DNA from 2 places in the Hominiventricola aquisgranensis genome. Region 2 is predicted to be linked to the other one. Evidence: riboswitches for the same ligand, from Rfam matches in the RefSeq annotation. Region 2 holds a riboswitch; the other holds the start of a gene.
The links. A riboswitch is a leader RNA that binds a small molecule or an ion and turns the genes downstream of it on or off. The one in region 2 is predicted to bind thiamine pyrophosphate.
Positions count from the first base shown of each region.

Region 1: linked by a shared signal. The riboswitch ahead of thiW (energy coupling factor transporter S component ThiW) and the one ahead of thiD (bifunctional hydroxymethylpyrimidine kinase/phosphomethylpyrimidine kinase) in region 2 are both predicted to bind thiamine pyrophosphate.

Region 1 covers NZ_JBBMFC010000003.1:63,872-71,315, reverse strand. Annotated here, with positions in the region: gene bioB (biotin synthase BioB) at 1-215, shown strand, start outside; gene bioD (dethiobiotin synthase) at 220-915, shown strand; gene bioA (adenosylmethionine--8-amino-7-oxononanoate transaminase) at 912-2,099, shown strand; gene WMO62_RS02265 (HAD family hydrolase) at 2,123-2,812, opposite strand; gene thiE (thiamine phosphate synthase) at 2,805-3,464, opposite strand; gene thiM (hydroxyethylthiazole kinase) at 3,451-4,275, opposite strand; gene thiW (energy coupling factor transporter S component ThiW) at 4,287-4,784, opposite strand; TPP riboswitch at 4,861-4,966, opposite strand; gene WMO62_RS02245 (hypothetical protein) at 5,012-5,920, opposite strand; gene WMO62_RS02240 (hypothetical protein) at 5,953-6,753, opposite strand; gene bsh (choloylglycine hydrolase) at 6,850-7,444, opposite strand, start outside.
Region 2 covers NZ_JBBMFC010000006.1:107,936-115,379, forward strand. Annotated here, with positions in the region: gene WMO62_RS04950 (RNA polymerase sigma factor) at 107-577, shown strand; gene WMO62_RS04955 (hypothetical protein) at 593-2,026, shown strand; gene WMO62_RS04960 (site-2 protease family protein) at 2,031-2,711, opposite strand; TPP riboswitch at 2,935-3,049, shown strand; gene thiD (bifunctional hydroxymethylpyrimidine kinase/phosphomethylpyrimidine kinase) at 3,170-3,979, shown strand; gene tenA (thiaminase II) at 3,976-4,638, shown strand; gene WMO62_RS04975 (ABC transporter ATP-binding protein) at 4,642-5,394, shown strand; gene WMO62_RS04980 (ABC transporter permease) at 5,391-6,152, shown strand; gene WMO62_RS04985 (ABC transporter substrate-binding protein) at 6,223-7,299, shown strand.

The sequences.
Region 1 (7,444 bases), on a different contig from region 2:
TATTCCGTTATATCAATCCCGATGCCAATATCCGTCTGGCTGCAGGCCGTGCTCTTCTGACCAACGACGGTGAAATTGCCTTCAAGTCCGGGGCTTCTGCCACCATTACCGGAAATATGCTGACAACGGTTGCCTGTGCCACCATCCGAAGTGATCGTCAGATGCTCACGGATCTTGGCCGCGATGTAACACCGGATTACTGGAAGGAGGCATAAATCCATGAGCAAAGCGCTCTTTATTACAGGTACCGGTACAGACACCGGAAAGACCTATATTACCGGTCTGATCACTAAAAAACTGGCAGAAGTCGGTCTACATCCGGCCTACTACAAAGCTGCCATGAGTGGAAATGACCGCAGAGCAGACGGCTCTCTGATTCCCGGAGATGCACTCTGTGTACAGACTATGTCCGGCATCACTCAGCGACTGGAAGATATGTGTCCTTATGTATATGAGCATGCTTACTCTCCTCATCTGGCTTCCCGGCTGGAAGGACATCCGGTTCAGATGAATGTAGTGAAAAAAGGATTTGCTCACGTCTGTGAAAACTATGATTATGTGACCGTTGAAGGCAGCGGCGGTATCCTATGCCCCATCTGCTTTGACGAAGCCAGGATCCAGCTGGAAGATGTAGTAAAAGAACTTCATCTTTCCAGCATTCTGATCGCTGATGCAGGTCTTGGAACCATCAACAGTGTGGTGCTGACCGTTGAATATATGAAAGCACATGATCTTCCTCTCAAGGGAATAATCTTCAATCACTGCCACCCAGGCAATGTAATGGAGGAAGACAACATTTTTATGTGTGAGCATATGACAGGCCTTCCCACTCTTGCAAGAGTCTGTGATGGCGATACTTCTCTTTCCATAGATGCTGCGACACTCAGTGAACTTTATGACGAGGTAACATTATGATCTGGTATCCTTACGAACAAATGAAAACCATGAAGGCTCCTTATAAAATTGTTGATGCTGATGGAGTCTATCTCTATACTGAGGATCAGAAGCTGATTGATTCTGTCTCCTCCTGGTGGTGCATGATCCACGGATACAAACATCCGGAACTGACTGCTGCCATCAAGGAACAGGCAGATCATTTCTGCCATGTGATGCTTGGTGGCCTGACCCATGAGCCGGTACAGAAGCTGACCCAAAAGCTGGAAAGCTTTCTGCCGGGTGACTTAAACTACTGTTTTTACTCCGACTCCGGCAGTGTAGCTGTGGAAGTCTCCCTGAAAATGGCGCTTCAGTACAACACTAACCAGGGCAGAAAACGTCCGCTGGTATTAGCTTTGGAACATGCCTACCACGGAGATACCTTCAAAGCTATGGAAGTAGGGGATGATGAAGATTATCATTTCGCATTTGATAAAAAAGAAGGTGTGATCCATATTCCAACTGAGATTCCTGCACTGGAAGAGGCCTTTGCAAACTATCACGATCAGCTGAACTGCTTTATCGTAGAGCCACTGCTGCAGGGTGCCGGTGGCATGCGGATGTATGATATTTCTTTTCTCAAGCGTGCCCGTGAATTATGCAGCGAATACGATGTACTTCTGATCTTTGATGAGGTTGCCACTGGATTTGGAAGAACTGGTTATCGATTTGTTGCAGACGAAGTTCTGCCGGATATTCTGGTTCTGGGGAAAGCCCTGACCGGCGGCTACCTTGGTCATGCTGTAACCGTTGCCAGTCAGAAAGTCTTTGATGCCTTTTACAGTAACGATGACCGGAAAGCACTGATGCACGGTCCAACCTTTATGGGAAATCCACTGGCCTGCGCCGTTGCCTTAAAAGGAATTGAGATTTTTGAACGGGAAGATTATATGAGCAAGATCCATCGGATCACCGAGATTTCCCATCGGGAAATGGATGGTTTTACCGATCCGAGAATCCGTGAGGTCCGCATCATGGGCGGATGCACCTGTGTGGATGTCTACGATCCGGCAACACTGGAAGGATTCCAGCAGTTTGCTTACGAACGAGGCGTCTTCAGCCGTCCATTCCTGACCTGCATGTACACTATGATGCCTTACATTATCAAAGAAGAAGAATTGATTCAGATCTATGACGTTATGAAAGAATGGTTCCGGAGGTAATCCCCGGAACCATTTTCAACTCTTTATTCTGCTGTTTTCCAGTCCAGGATGGACTCGTCAGTCAACTGTTTCAACTGTTCCCAGCACTCGTTCCACATGCGATCACGTTCTTCCTGATCATCCGGCTCATGGCAATAAGTCACACTGCCGTCATAGACACCAACCACATAGAATCCAGCCTCTTTTGCCGTCTGCGCTGCATAAAGAGCATCCTCATAAACTGCTGTCTCTGACGGTTCCGCGCCCATGCGCCTGATGGATTCCAGATACACATCTGGCTGACGTTTTCCTGCTCCTACGGTCTCACAGGACAACAGGAATTCAAAATCCTCCCTGACACCCAGACGAGACAGGCATGCTTCCATCAGCAGTTCTGCAGTAGCGGATGCCACACACATACGCACGCCTCTGTCTCTCAGCCGGGTCAGATACTCCTTTACGCCTGCCTTCAATGGGATGTCACTGCGATAATGTTCATCCATCATGGCATTCATATCATCTGCCACCTGCTCCGGCGTTCCCTGAAGTCCAAATTCATGGATAAACAAAGCTGCTGATTCCGTCATAGTCATGGGCTTGATCTTCTCCAGAATATCCTTTGGTGGATTCAGGACCCCATGAGTCTCCAGATATTCTCCTGCCAGACGTTTCCAGTATCCCATAGAATCCACCAGGGTTCCATCCATGTCAAAGATTGCGTATTTTTTATTCATATTCCACCATTTTCTGTGCCAGCACTTTCAGCTCTCTGGTCGCCTGACCTGGATCCTTGGCTGCAAAGATGGCAGATACCACCGCTACACCGTCTACACCGCTGCCTGCAAGCTCCATCAGATTGGATGCATTGATTCCTCCAATGGCTACCACCGGAATGCTTACAGAACTGCTGATCTCCTGCAACTTCTCCAGCGACAGATTTCTGGCGTTTTTCTTGGTGCTTGTGCCAAATACCGCACCAACTCCAATATAGTCTGCACCGGCTTTTTCTGCTGCCTGTGCTTCTTCTACTGTTCCTGCGGAGATTCCCAGAATCTTATCCGGTCCGATCATCGCACGGATGTCGCGTCCTTTGATATCAGATTGTCCTACATGAACACCATCTGCATCAATGTCCATGGCGATCTCTACACTGTCATTGACTACATAAGGTACTCTGTAAGAGGCACACAGCTCTTTCAGTGCCTCTGCCTCCTGTTCGAAGGTATTTTCATCCAGATCTTTTTCACGGATCTGCAGAAACGTCGCACCATTCTCCAGTACTTTTCTGCATACATCTGTCAGTCCTTCTCCATCCTTCAGCCACATACGGTCAGTGACTGCATACAGCAACATGGAATTCTGTATCTCTTCTTTAGAAAATTTCATAACGTGCCCCTTTCGTAAGTTCCTCTTCCGTCAGATTAAAGACCGCATCGATCAAATCTGTACGGAAAGTAGCATTTCCCGTGCCATTTTTTATTCTCTTTTTCTCCGCGATCTCTCCGGCAATTCCCATAGCCGCCATAGCCGCACAGGTTGCTGTAAATGGATCCTCTGCAGCCGCTCCCACAAATGCACCGATCATGGAAGTCAGCATACACCCACTTCCTGTGATCCGTGACATGGTCGCGCATCCATTTCTCAAAACCATGGTTCGTTCCCCGTCGGATACCAGGTCGATCACTCCGGAAACTGCGATCACTGTTCCAAGACTTTTTGCAAGATTCTTGATCATCTCCTGAGCTTCTGGAAGATTTTCTTCTGTGATGGCATCCAGATCACTTACATCTACGCCAGCACCTGTGGTCTGCTGACCGGCCAAGTAGCGGATCTCTGATGCATTTCCCCGGATCGCAGTAAAATGAACTTCCTCCAACAGCCTCTTTGCTGCATCTCTACGAAGCTGTGTGCCACCTACTGCTACCGGATCCAGCACCACCGGAATCTTCCGTCGGTTTGCCTCTTTTCCACCGACGATCATAGAATCCGTCAATGCGATGGCTCCCATGTTACATACCAGCGCCTGTACGCAGGACAATGCTTCTGCCACTTCATCAATATGATCTGCCATGGACGGAGTTCCGCCCGCCGCCAGGATGATATTTGCGCAGTCATTGACTGTCACAAAGTTAGTGATGCACTGCACACGCGGTTCCATTTCATGAACCTTACGCAGTACCTCTGCAAATTTGGTCATTTGTCTTCCTCCTATGAAAGTTCATTCTGCATGCGGTTCAGCACCCCTGTCTTCTTCAGGATCAGAACTACAACCACACCCATGGCTGCTCCCACAATAGCTGACGGTGTATAGAACGGAATATAGTAAAACGGAGACTGAGCATCCAGTCCATAGAACATCTTCATCAGCGGATAAGAAGCACAGGCACCGATCACTCCGGTTCCAAACACTTCACCAACAAATACCAGATAGATATTTTTTGTTTTCCGATAAATCAATCCACCAAGAACAGGTCCAAAGATTGCCCCGGTTACCGCCTGAATGGTTCTGCCGGACATCATCCGCATGATTCCACAAAGCAAGGATGCCGCAAATCCATACCAGGGACCTACCAGAACAGCTGCCAGCACATCAACAAAATGCTGAAAAGGTGCCATAGCCGGAAAATATACAAATGTGTTCAGCACAAATGCAAGGCACGCAAGCATAGCAGTTAATGCCATTTTTTTCGTTGTAATTTTTTTCATGTTCCTACACTCCTTTGTTGTACAGAGAAAATACTGTATTCTTTGCCCAAAAGAGGCACCACTCAATGCGGTGCCTCAAAAAATCATATCCACTTCCTACGTCGGCATTATCCGCATCAGGTTAAAGGGTCGAAGGTCTACCTTCCTCTCAGCCTGTCATACAAGCTCCCCTGCCTTCAATTGTCCTACCTATTGTAACGCTGCATTTCTTCTATTGCAAGTGTTTTTTAGCCCGCATAAGGAAGGTTTTCGAACAACTCATTCTCATCCACGCCACCGATAGTACCGGAATACGTCATCTGACCTTCTGATCCATCGGGAGACAAATCAACTAGAAGATTTCCTGCAGTTCCATCCGGCAGTTCAAAATAGAAAGTACCATCATCCGGTGAATATGCCTGCGGAATGATCACATCACCTGCTTCCAGAGTCGTATTGCCGCCTTCCAGTCTGCATCGGATCGATCCCTTGACTGTCAGCTTCGGAAGCTCTCCTGATGGATCTCCTGCAAATTCATAGATAGTATCATTGGCAGTCAGTTTGTCATCCTGTATGAAATAGGTTCTTATTCCACCATAGGTTCCAAGCACATCTACCTTGGATTCAATTTCAAATCCTTCGGTCGGATCTGCTGGAACCTCACGCAGATGTCCGTCCTGTGTGGATACCAGTGTCACTCCACTCTCATCCAGCTTCACAAGATAAATCATTCCATAGTCATCAAAGGTAGTGGTCTCTGTCATCACATATTCCTGACCATCCAGAGATACCTCATAGACCCCATTCACATAGAGACTTTCATCCAGTTTCAGTTCCTGATCTCCATACACAGCTGTAACTGCAATAATCTCATCGTCATCCGAATATGCCCGTTCCGTCTTCAACGTAAATTCTTTGCCTGAGATTTCCGCTGCAGTATTAGCCGTCAGCTCCGTGATCATATTCTCATTGTTCTCTGCAGTTTCACCATTCTCTGTATCTTCTGTATCCTGTGAAGCCTCTGCTGTGGTTTCATCTGCAGTATCTGTCACCTGTTCTTCTGCCTGCTGAGAATCTTCTGCTGTATCTTTTGCTCCACATGCCGTTAATGTCAATGCTGTTGCCATCATAAATACAGCTAAATATTTCTTCTTCATTGTCATCTATCCTTCTTTGTTCATATTATATGTTATTCCTGTACAAGTATTGTCCAATCAAGCTTTGCATAATTGTCCGTATAAGAATTGATTACAGACTGTGCCATATCTTCATCCACTGGCTCATCATTAGAAGTATCCCAGTCATCATCATATGCCATAAACCATGGATTTTCTTCATCTGCTGCTGCATCATACATGATTGCCTGCTGAACTGTAAGCCGATCCCCTGACACTGTGTAATATAACCATCCGGAGCTCGCCGCACCATTGTATCCCTCATTTGCGATCAGGATCGCTCCTGCTTCATCTTCCACAAGATAATAACGGTTTCTGGATTCACTTTCAAATATCTGAACAGCATTTCCATCCTTCAAAGTATACGCATCAAAAATAATCCTGTTTGCCGGTAATTCTGTATCCATTTCACCAATCAACAGCTCCGGCTGTCCATCTGCATCCAGATCATACAGAGTATAACCGATCTGATCCTGTGCATCCATATTACAAAACTCTGACACCATAGAAGACATTCCTTCATCAAATGCTTTACTCACATCCCATTTTTCTGTAATCATCGTCTTGTATTTATCCAGAACATTCTGGTACTCTTCGGGCATCACATAGTCTGAACCCTTGACCTCCGAATCTTTTTCGACATTCTCTGTGGATTCCTCCGCTGCTTCTGCAGATGAATCTGTATCCGTATTTTCTATACTTTTTTCTGCCTGTGAAACTTCCGGCACATCTGCTGCATCATTTTTGTCTGAGCACGCTGTCAGCATCGCTGCTGTGATTGCCAGCATACTAAGCATAATTACTTTCTTTTTCATCTTACTTCCTCCTGCGGATATGCTTTACATCTCCGCTTTTATCCTTGAATATGGATATTTTACCACAATCCGCAGGAAAGAAAGTTAAAGTTTTTCTTAATTCTGATAGCGGATCTCTGTATCCTGTAACATCGGATAGCTGACAACTTCTGTTCCGTTAAGATCTGTTGCATGCATATTCACAGCTGTGATCTGCGGATTCTCATAAGTTGTATAATAATAGATACCTTTGGTTGTATTACAGCAGGAAGTATAGATGGTGATCTCATACTTACCTTCTGCCACCTCACAGCATCCTCTCTGCTGGTCTACAGACCCTAAGATATGAAAAAACTGGCTGACACTTGCTTTTTCTGTATCTTCAGACCGGGAATTAAGTCTGGTAAATGCCACTCTGGCAAAACGGGAAGTGGATGACAGATCTCCAGGCAGTCCCAGCGCACCCATTCCTCTGCTGTAAGTGGTAAGCGGAAGTTTATCAGAAAACAGATTTTCCGGCTGCTTCGGTGATAAATTCATATATTGATTCATCAAAAACATCTGCTGCGGAAATGGCGGATTATTTGTCAGAACCCCTGCCGGGTTATCATATACATGAAGCCCGTCTGCCATGGACTCTACCACAATGCAGCCATCTTTATCTGCAATGATCCAGTGAAGCTGTGCCGTCGGCAGCTGTGCACTGAACGGA
Region 2 (7,444 bases):
GCTCTTTCTTCTTTTGGGTGAAAATAATTTAAAAAACACCGCGACCAAATGGAGGCGGCAGGCATCTAATCTATGTAAATACAAAAAAGCCGGCGGGAAGGATACTATGAAAAGAGAACAACTGGGTCAGCTGATCCTGGCATCGGAGGACAGCATGTATCATGTGGCGAAATCATTGCTCTATAATGATGCAGATTGTCAGGATGCCATTCAGGAGACCATCGCAAAAGCATTTGACAAGATTAGAACGTTAAAACAGGACACGTATGCAAAGACCTGGCTAATCCGTATTCTGATCAATGAATGCTATGGAATCATGCGTAAGGAAAAGAAAATCATATCACTGGAGACCTGTGAACGGGAAGAGCCGTGGATGGAGAGACAGGATTATTCAGATCTTTATGGGGCGTTGATGAGGCTTACAGAGGAAGCAAGACTGGCGGTGACTCTGTATTATATGGAAGGATACAGCATTCGGGAGATTGCCAGAATGACAAGAGTGACAGAAAGTGCGGTGAAGAACCGGCTTGCCAGAGCGAGGACAAAGCTGAAGGAAGAATTATCCAAAGAAGGTTAAAAGGGAGGATGAACGATGAAGCTGGAAAATATGAATCAGGAATTTCCGAAGATGCCGGATGCTATGCGGAAGATGATAGAGCAGGAAGTAGAACAGCAGTTACAGAAAAAAACAGGAAAATTCATAGGCCGCCGAGTGATGATCGCTGTGCTGGCAGCAACTCTGGCACTGGGAACCACCGCATTTGCAGGTGTTTTATATCGGATGAAGAGTAAGCAGGTGGGAACCTATGCAGTGAAGACAACGCAGGAAAAAGAAGCAGGAACAGAAAATGAAACTATGCAGCCGACAGGAGAAAACCATTATGTGAGGCTGACTGCCAAGTGGCTGCCGGACGGAATGGTGCAGACAGAGGAAGGAAAATATAGTTTTGAAGATACTTATGCGCAGGGTGGCGTGAGCATGCTCTGTTACTATATGGATACGGGAGACTCCGCTTTTGAAATGCTGACACAACAGGTGGTAGAGAGTGAAACATTGAATATCAATGGCAGAGAAGGTATATACCTGGGACAGCAGGCACTGGGAGATGGACTTGCATTTAACCAGCAGCTCTATGTGGCGTACCCGGAGCTTCATCTGGTGCTGGAGATGACAGCGGCATCAGATGTGTCAAAAGAGGATGCTATCCAGATCGCGGAGCATGTGACATTGACACCCGTGGAACAGTCCGACGATAAAGATGTGATGATGTGCTATAACTGGAGCAGTTATCTGACTGCGGATGAAGGACAGGAGATGATAGATGAATCGAACCTTCCTGTCACATCGGTATCCATGGAGAGCCTGGAAAAAGCACATCCAATGGGAGACGTACTGGATATATCAGAAAACGATCTGGAAAAGCATCCAGGACTGACTGCAAAGGTAACAGATGTCCAGATCGGGGATAATCGATCCATGTTGTCAGATTCCATGCTGGGAGAGGATGATAAGCAGGCTTTTGCATCAGATGGAACGCTGCTTCCCGTCATACTTACTTATGTGAAAGAAGGAGATGGAGTCAATACGCTGGATCAGGTGATCCGGACGGAAGAAGAGCCGCAGAAGCTGGTCTGCGTGACCGTGGATTATACCAATACTGGTACAGAAACATGGAAAGACATTATGTTCAATGGAACGATCAACATTCTGGAACCGGCTGGAACTGTGGCAAAGATCTGGAGAGCGGATACCCAGACCCCTTCAGAGAATGACGCATGGACCTATGTGGCTGTGGACAATCATTCCTTTAATACGGAGGTAGGATTGTACGATGTGAAAGGTGGAGAACGTTCAAATAACTATATTGATTCTCTTGCACCTGGAGAGACAGTGACCGTACACTGGGCATTTGCCGTACCGGAAGAAAAGCTTGGAGAAATGTATTTTGACTTAGGAAATACCTGCAATCTGACATCTGACCTTACGGATGGATATGTGACAGACATCAGACAGCAGGAACAATAAAATCTTACAGAACACCACTCATCGCATTTCCGGTGTGTACCAGCAGGGACAGCAGATTGAAAATAGCTGTCTGCATGCCGGAGAGGACAGCGTTGTCAATGACGGTCAGCGGACGGCTTAAGACGCCGGATATCAGGAGCAGGATCAGTACGATGCTCCAATAGGGACGGTAGCGATTATAGATTTCCGCTGCTTTGTCTGACAGCTCACCCAGCACATGGGATCCATCCAGCGGTGGGATGGGAATCAGGTTAAAAACGCCAAGACCTACGTTCAGTACAGCAGAATACCAGAACAGAACGGCTAAAGTCTGGAAGAAGACAGTGTTTGGAGCATAGAGCAGTAGCAGACCCTCCAGCAAAATGGAGATACATGCCAGCAGCATATTTGCAATGGGACCGGCAAGAGAGACCAGGATCAGGCCTTTCTTCCGGTCCTTATAGTAATAAGGGTTGATCGGAACCGGATTGGCCCAGCCCATGTGAAAGACAAGCAGGCAGAGTGTTCCCATAGGATCCAGATGTTTTAATGGATTCAAGGTCAGACGACCGGACATTCTGGGGGTAGGATCGCCCAGCTTATCGGAGACCCAGCCGTGGGCACATTCATGGACGATGATGGCTAACAGCATGACAGGTGTCACATAGAGAATGGATCGCAACTGCGAAATATAATAGCTTAACATGATTATTTCCTCATTTCTGGTAGAATATAATTATTTTACCCTGTAATTGTCTAAAGATAAAGCATGAATATGGACAGAATATAAACTGGGGTTACAAAACACATGAATGGCGCGTGTGAATGGCATGTGTGAACGGTATGCATGGTAAAACATCCTACCAATTGCCCGTAACTACTTGACAACATCTGTCGTTTGGGAGTATAGTCTGTAGTGTAAAGTGAATAACGAAGTACCGGGGAGTCTGTGTGAAGCAGACTGAGAGCTGGCTGAGAATACCGCCAGGACCCGTATACCTGATTTGGATCATGCCAACGTAGGGAGCGACTGTGAGATAAGTAATAGAATGGGAGTGCCTGCGGGGACTTCCATTTTTGTGTTGTAAAGCTTTACGGCGGTACATTGGGGGCACCACCTTGTATCGCGGAACAAAAGTTATTGATGTTGAAAGGAGAACAACAATGAAGACAGCATTAACGATCGCTGGAAGTGATTCCAGCGGAGGCGCCGGAATCCAGGCTGATATGAAGACGATGATTGCCAATGGAGTATATGCCATGAGTGCGATCACAGCATTGACAGCCCAGAATACCACCGGCGTTCAGGGAATTTTCGAGGTGACACCAGAGTTCCTCGAGCAGGAGATCGACAGCATTTTTACGGATATTCGTCCGGATGCAGTGAAGATCGGAATGGTTTCTTCCACAGGATTAATTGAATCTATTGCGAAGAAGCTCACAGAGTACAAAGCAGAAAATATTGTAGTGGACCCGGTGATGGTGGCAACCAGCGGATCAAGACTGATCAGTGAGGATGCCATTGGAGCATTGAAAGAAAAGCTTCTTCCCATGGCAACCGTACTGACACCAAACATTCCGGAGACAGAGGTTCTGTCCGGTATGGAAGTGAAGACGGCGGAGGATATGGTAGAAGCTGCAAAATATATCAGTGAGACCTATCACTGTGCAGTTCTGTGCAAAGGTGGACATCAGCTGAATGATGCCAACGATCTTCTGTACAGAGACGGTGGATACAAGTGGTTCAATGGAAAAAGGATCGATAATCCGAACACTCATGGAACCGGTTGTACCCTTTCCAGTGCCATTGCCTCCAACCTGGCAAAAGGCTATGATCTGGACACAGCCGTAGAGCGTGCAAAAGCATATATTTCCGGCGCACTGGCAGCGATGCTTGACCTTGGACATGGTTCTGGACCTATGGATCATGGATTTGATTTCCGTGGAAAAGGCTTTGCGGAGGAGAAGGCATGACGACTACGGAGAGACTGCTGAATGTATCTAAAGAGATCTGGGAGGCTTACCATGAGCATCCATTTGTAAAAGGAATTGCAGACGGCAGCCTTGACAAAGAAAAATTCAAATATTATATGATACAGGATTATCTGTATCTGATCGATTATACGAAGGTATTTGCCCTGGGAGCAGCCAAGGAAAAAGACTTATCTGCCATGAAGCTGTTTGCAGGTTATACCCATGCGATCCTGGATGGAGAGATGGATATCCACAGAGCTTATATGGCGCGTCTTGGCATCACACCAGAAGAAGCAGAGACGGCAAATGTGGCACTTGATAATCTTTCCTATACTTCTTATATGCTCAGGGTAGCTTACGAGGAAGGTCAGGCAGAGGTGGCTGCAGCCATTCTTTCCTGCGCAGTGAGCTATGAAGTGATCGCAAAGAAGATCGTGGAAAAACATCCGGAAGCTTTGAATCATCCTTTTTATGGTGAATGGGTCAGTGGCTATGTGGCAGATGCTTATCATGAAGAGAATCAGGTGCTGATCGATCTGATGGATCGACTGTCTGATGGATATTCTGAGAAGCAGCTTCAGCATCTGGAAGAGATATTTATGGCTTGTTCCCGTTATGAGATGGCATTCTGGGATATGGCCTGGGAAATGAGGCGTTAGATCATGCTGACATTTGATAACGTGCGGTTTCAGTATGATTCCGAGGATTTTTCCATCATCGATCATCTGTCATTTACGGTAGATGCTGGGGAGTTTGTGTGCGTGATCGGACCTTCCGGATGTGGAAAAAGTACGATCTTCCGACTGGTGAACAAGCTTCTGACACCGGCAGAGGGAACGGTACTGGTGAATGGAACTTCCATTGAAAAGCAGAAGAATTACTGTGGTTATATGCCGCAGCAGGATCTGTTGTTTCCGTGGAGAACAGTAAAAGAAAATCTGATGCTTCCTATGGAGATCCAGGGAGGAATCAGTAAAGTGGAGATGGAGCAGCGGGCAGATCAGGCACTGGAATCGGTTGGATTAAAAGACTGGGGAAAGAAATCCCCCAAAGAATTATCCGGTGGAATGCGACAGCGGGCAGCATTTGCAAGAACGGTGCTGACCGGATCAGATCTGTTGCTTCTGGATGAGCCCTTTTCCGCCCTTGATTATCTGACTCGTCTTTCTATGCGGGAGTGGCTGCTGGAACAGTGGGAACGAGAAAAAAAGACAGTATTATTTATTACTCATGATGTGGAAGAGGCAGTTTTCCTGTCAAGCAGGATTCTGGTCGTAGAAAATATGCCGATCACACATCTGAAATCCATCGAAGTTCCGGCAGAGTATCCGCGCACCCGTGAGGAATTGATGCGTCCAGAGATCGTGAAGCTGAAAGAAGACCTGATCGACATGCTCAGGAGGGAGACCGTATGAGAGATAAGAAAAAGGCAGGAAATGCCAATCTTCCGGCACTGATCCTTCTGGCAGCACTTATAATGTTCTGGCAGATGGCAGCTATGGGAATCAATGCGGCATACATCCTGCCGTCACCCACGCAGATTCTGGTGCGATTATGGGAGCTGAGAGGACCGCTTTTCACCGCACATCTTCCGGCAACCATGTCGGTGGTAGCGATCGGACTTTTGATTTCCGTTGTGCTTGGACTTGGACTGGCGATCCTGATGGATGTAAGTGAAGTAGCTGAAAAAGCATTGTATCCACTGATCATCGCATCGCAGACGATTCCGACTACAGCACTGGCGCCATTGTTCGTGCTCTGGTTCGGGTATTCCATCTGGAGCAAAGTACTGGTAACCGTATTGATTACATTTTTTCCGATTACGATCACTGTGTTTGATGGGTTCAAATCAGTGAAAACAGAGATGGAAGAGCTGCTGTTCACGTTTGGAGCAGACAGACGCCAGATCTTTTTTAAATTAAAGATTCCGGCAGTGCTTCCCTGCTTTTTCTCTGCCATTAAGATGGCAGTGCCGCTGTCCATCATTGGAGCAGCGATTGGAGAATGGCTGGGTGCACAGAGCGGACTGGGATATTTCAGCCGACGGATGATGACGCAGCTGGATGGAGCAGGTGTATTTGCACCGATTCTTCTGCTCTCTGTGGTGGCCATGGCTTTTGTAGGTGTGGTGAGCGCACTGGAGAAGCGTATGATCCGTTGGAGAAACGATTAAGAATGCGAAGAACGACGTGATTCGTCATGCATTCGACAAAAAATATTTGATATCAGAGAGGATAAGTGAAATGAAACATAGAGTATTAGCAATATTATTAGCAGCAACCATGTGTATGGCATCTGTGACCGGATGTGGCAAGCAGTCAGCAGACAATAGTTCTGCAGCAGGAACAGAGGCAGAAGATAACAGTGCAGCAGAGACTGCAGACACACAGACAGATAACAAAGACTTAAGAGAAGTCAACGTAGTTCTGGACTGGTATCCCAATGCCATCCATACATTACTGTATACTGCCATTGAGCGTGGATATTTTGCAGAAGAGGGACTGGATGTGAAGATTCATTTTCCGGCAAATGATAACGATGCGCTGGCATTGGTAGCAGCAGGAAAAGCAGAGATCGGTATGTACTATCAGCAGGATGTGATCCAGGCCGTTGCTAATCAGGGAACAGGAATTAAATCTATTGGCGCGATCGTACAGTCTCCTCTGAACGTGATCCTGTCTTTGAAAGACAAAAATATCACCAAACCGGAAGATCTGGTTGGTAAGACCATCGGTTATGGCGGAACGGTTTTGAGTGAAGCTCTTGTAAAATGTATGATGGAAAATGTGGGAGCAGACGCTTCTGATGTAAATATGATCAATGTAGGATTTGAACTGATGAGTTCCATGACTACCGGAAATGTGGATGCAACTATCGGCTGCCTGGTAAATCATGAAGTTCCGCAGCTGGAAGAAGAAGGCTTTGACGTGAACTACTTTAGTGTCAGCGGATACGGCATTCCGAATTACTACGAGGAAGTATTTCTGACCAACGATGATCTTCTGGAAAATGAGCCGGAAGTTGTAGCTGGATTCCTTCGCGCTGCAAAGAAAGGCTTTGATGATTTTAAGGCTGATCCAGACGGCTGCCTGGCAATCCTTATGAACAATCAGAATGAAGAGAATTTCCCACTGACCCAGTCTGTAGAAGAGCAGTCCTGCGCAACGCTGATCCCGCTTATGGAGACCGAAGATGCTGCATTCCTGACCCAGACTGATGAGTGCTGGCAGGAAAATATCGACTGGATGCTGGAAAATCAGCTGATTGATAAAGCTGTGGATGTGTCCGATGTGATGACAATTGTTGATTTTGAAAACTAATTGCTTGAAAAATAACATATCCAAATAACCCCAGCCCCACCCACCATTGTTATTCAGGGAACCGCTTCCGCTAATTCCTCGCCCAGCGGTACGAACCCTTAATCTTGCGCTTGCGCTTGATTTCGGGAAGTACCGGGGCTGCGGA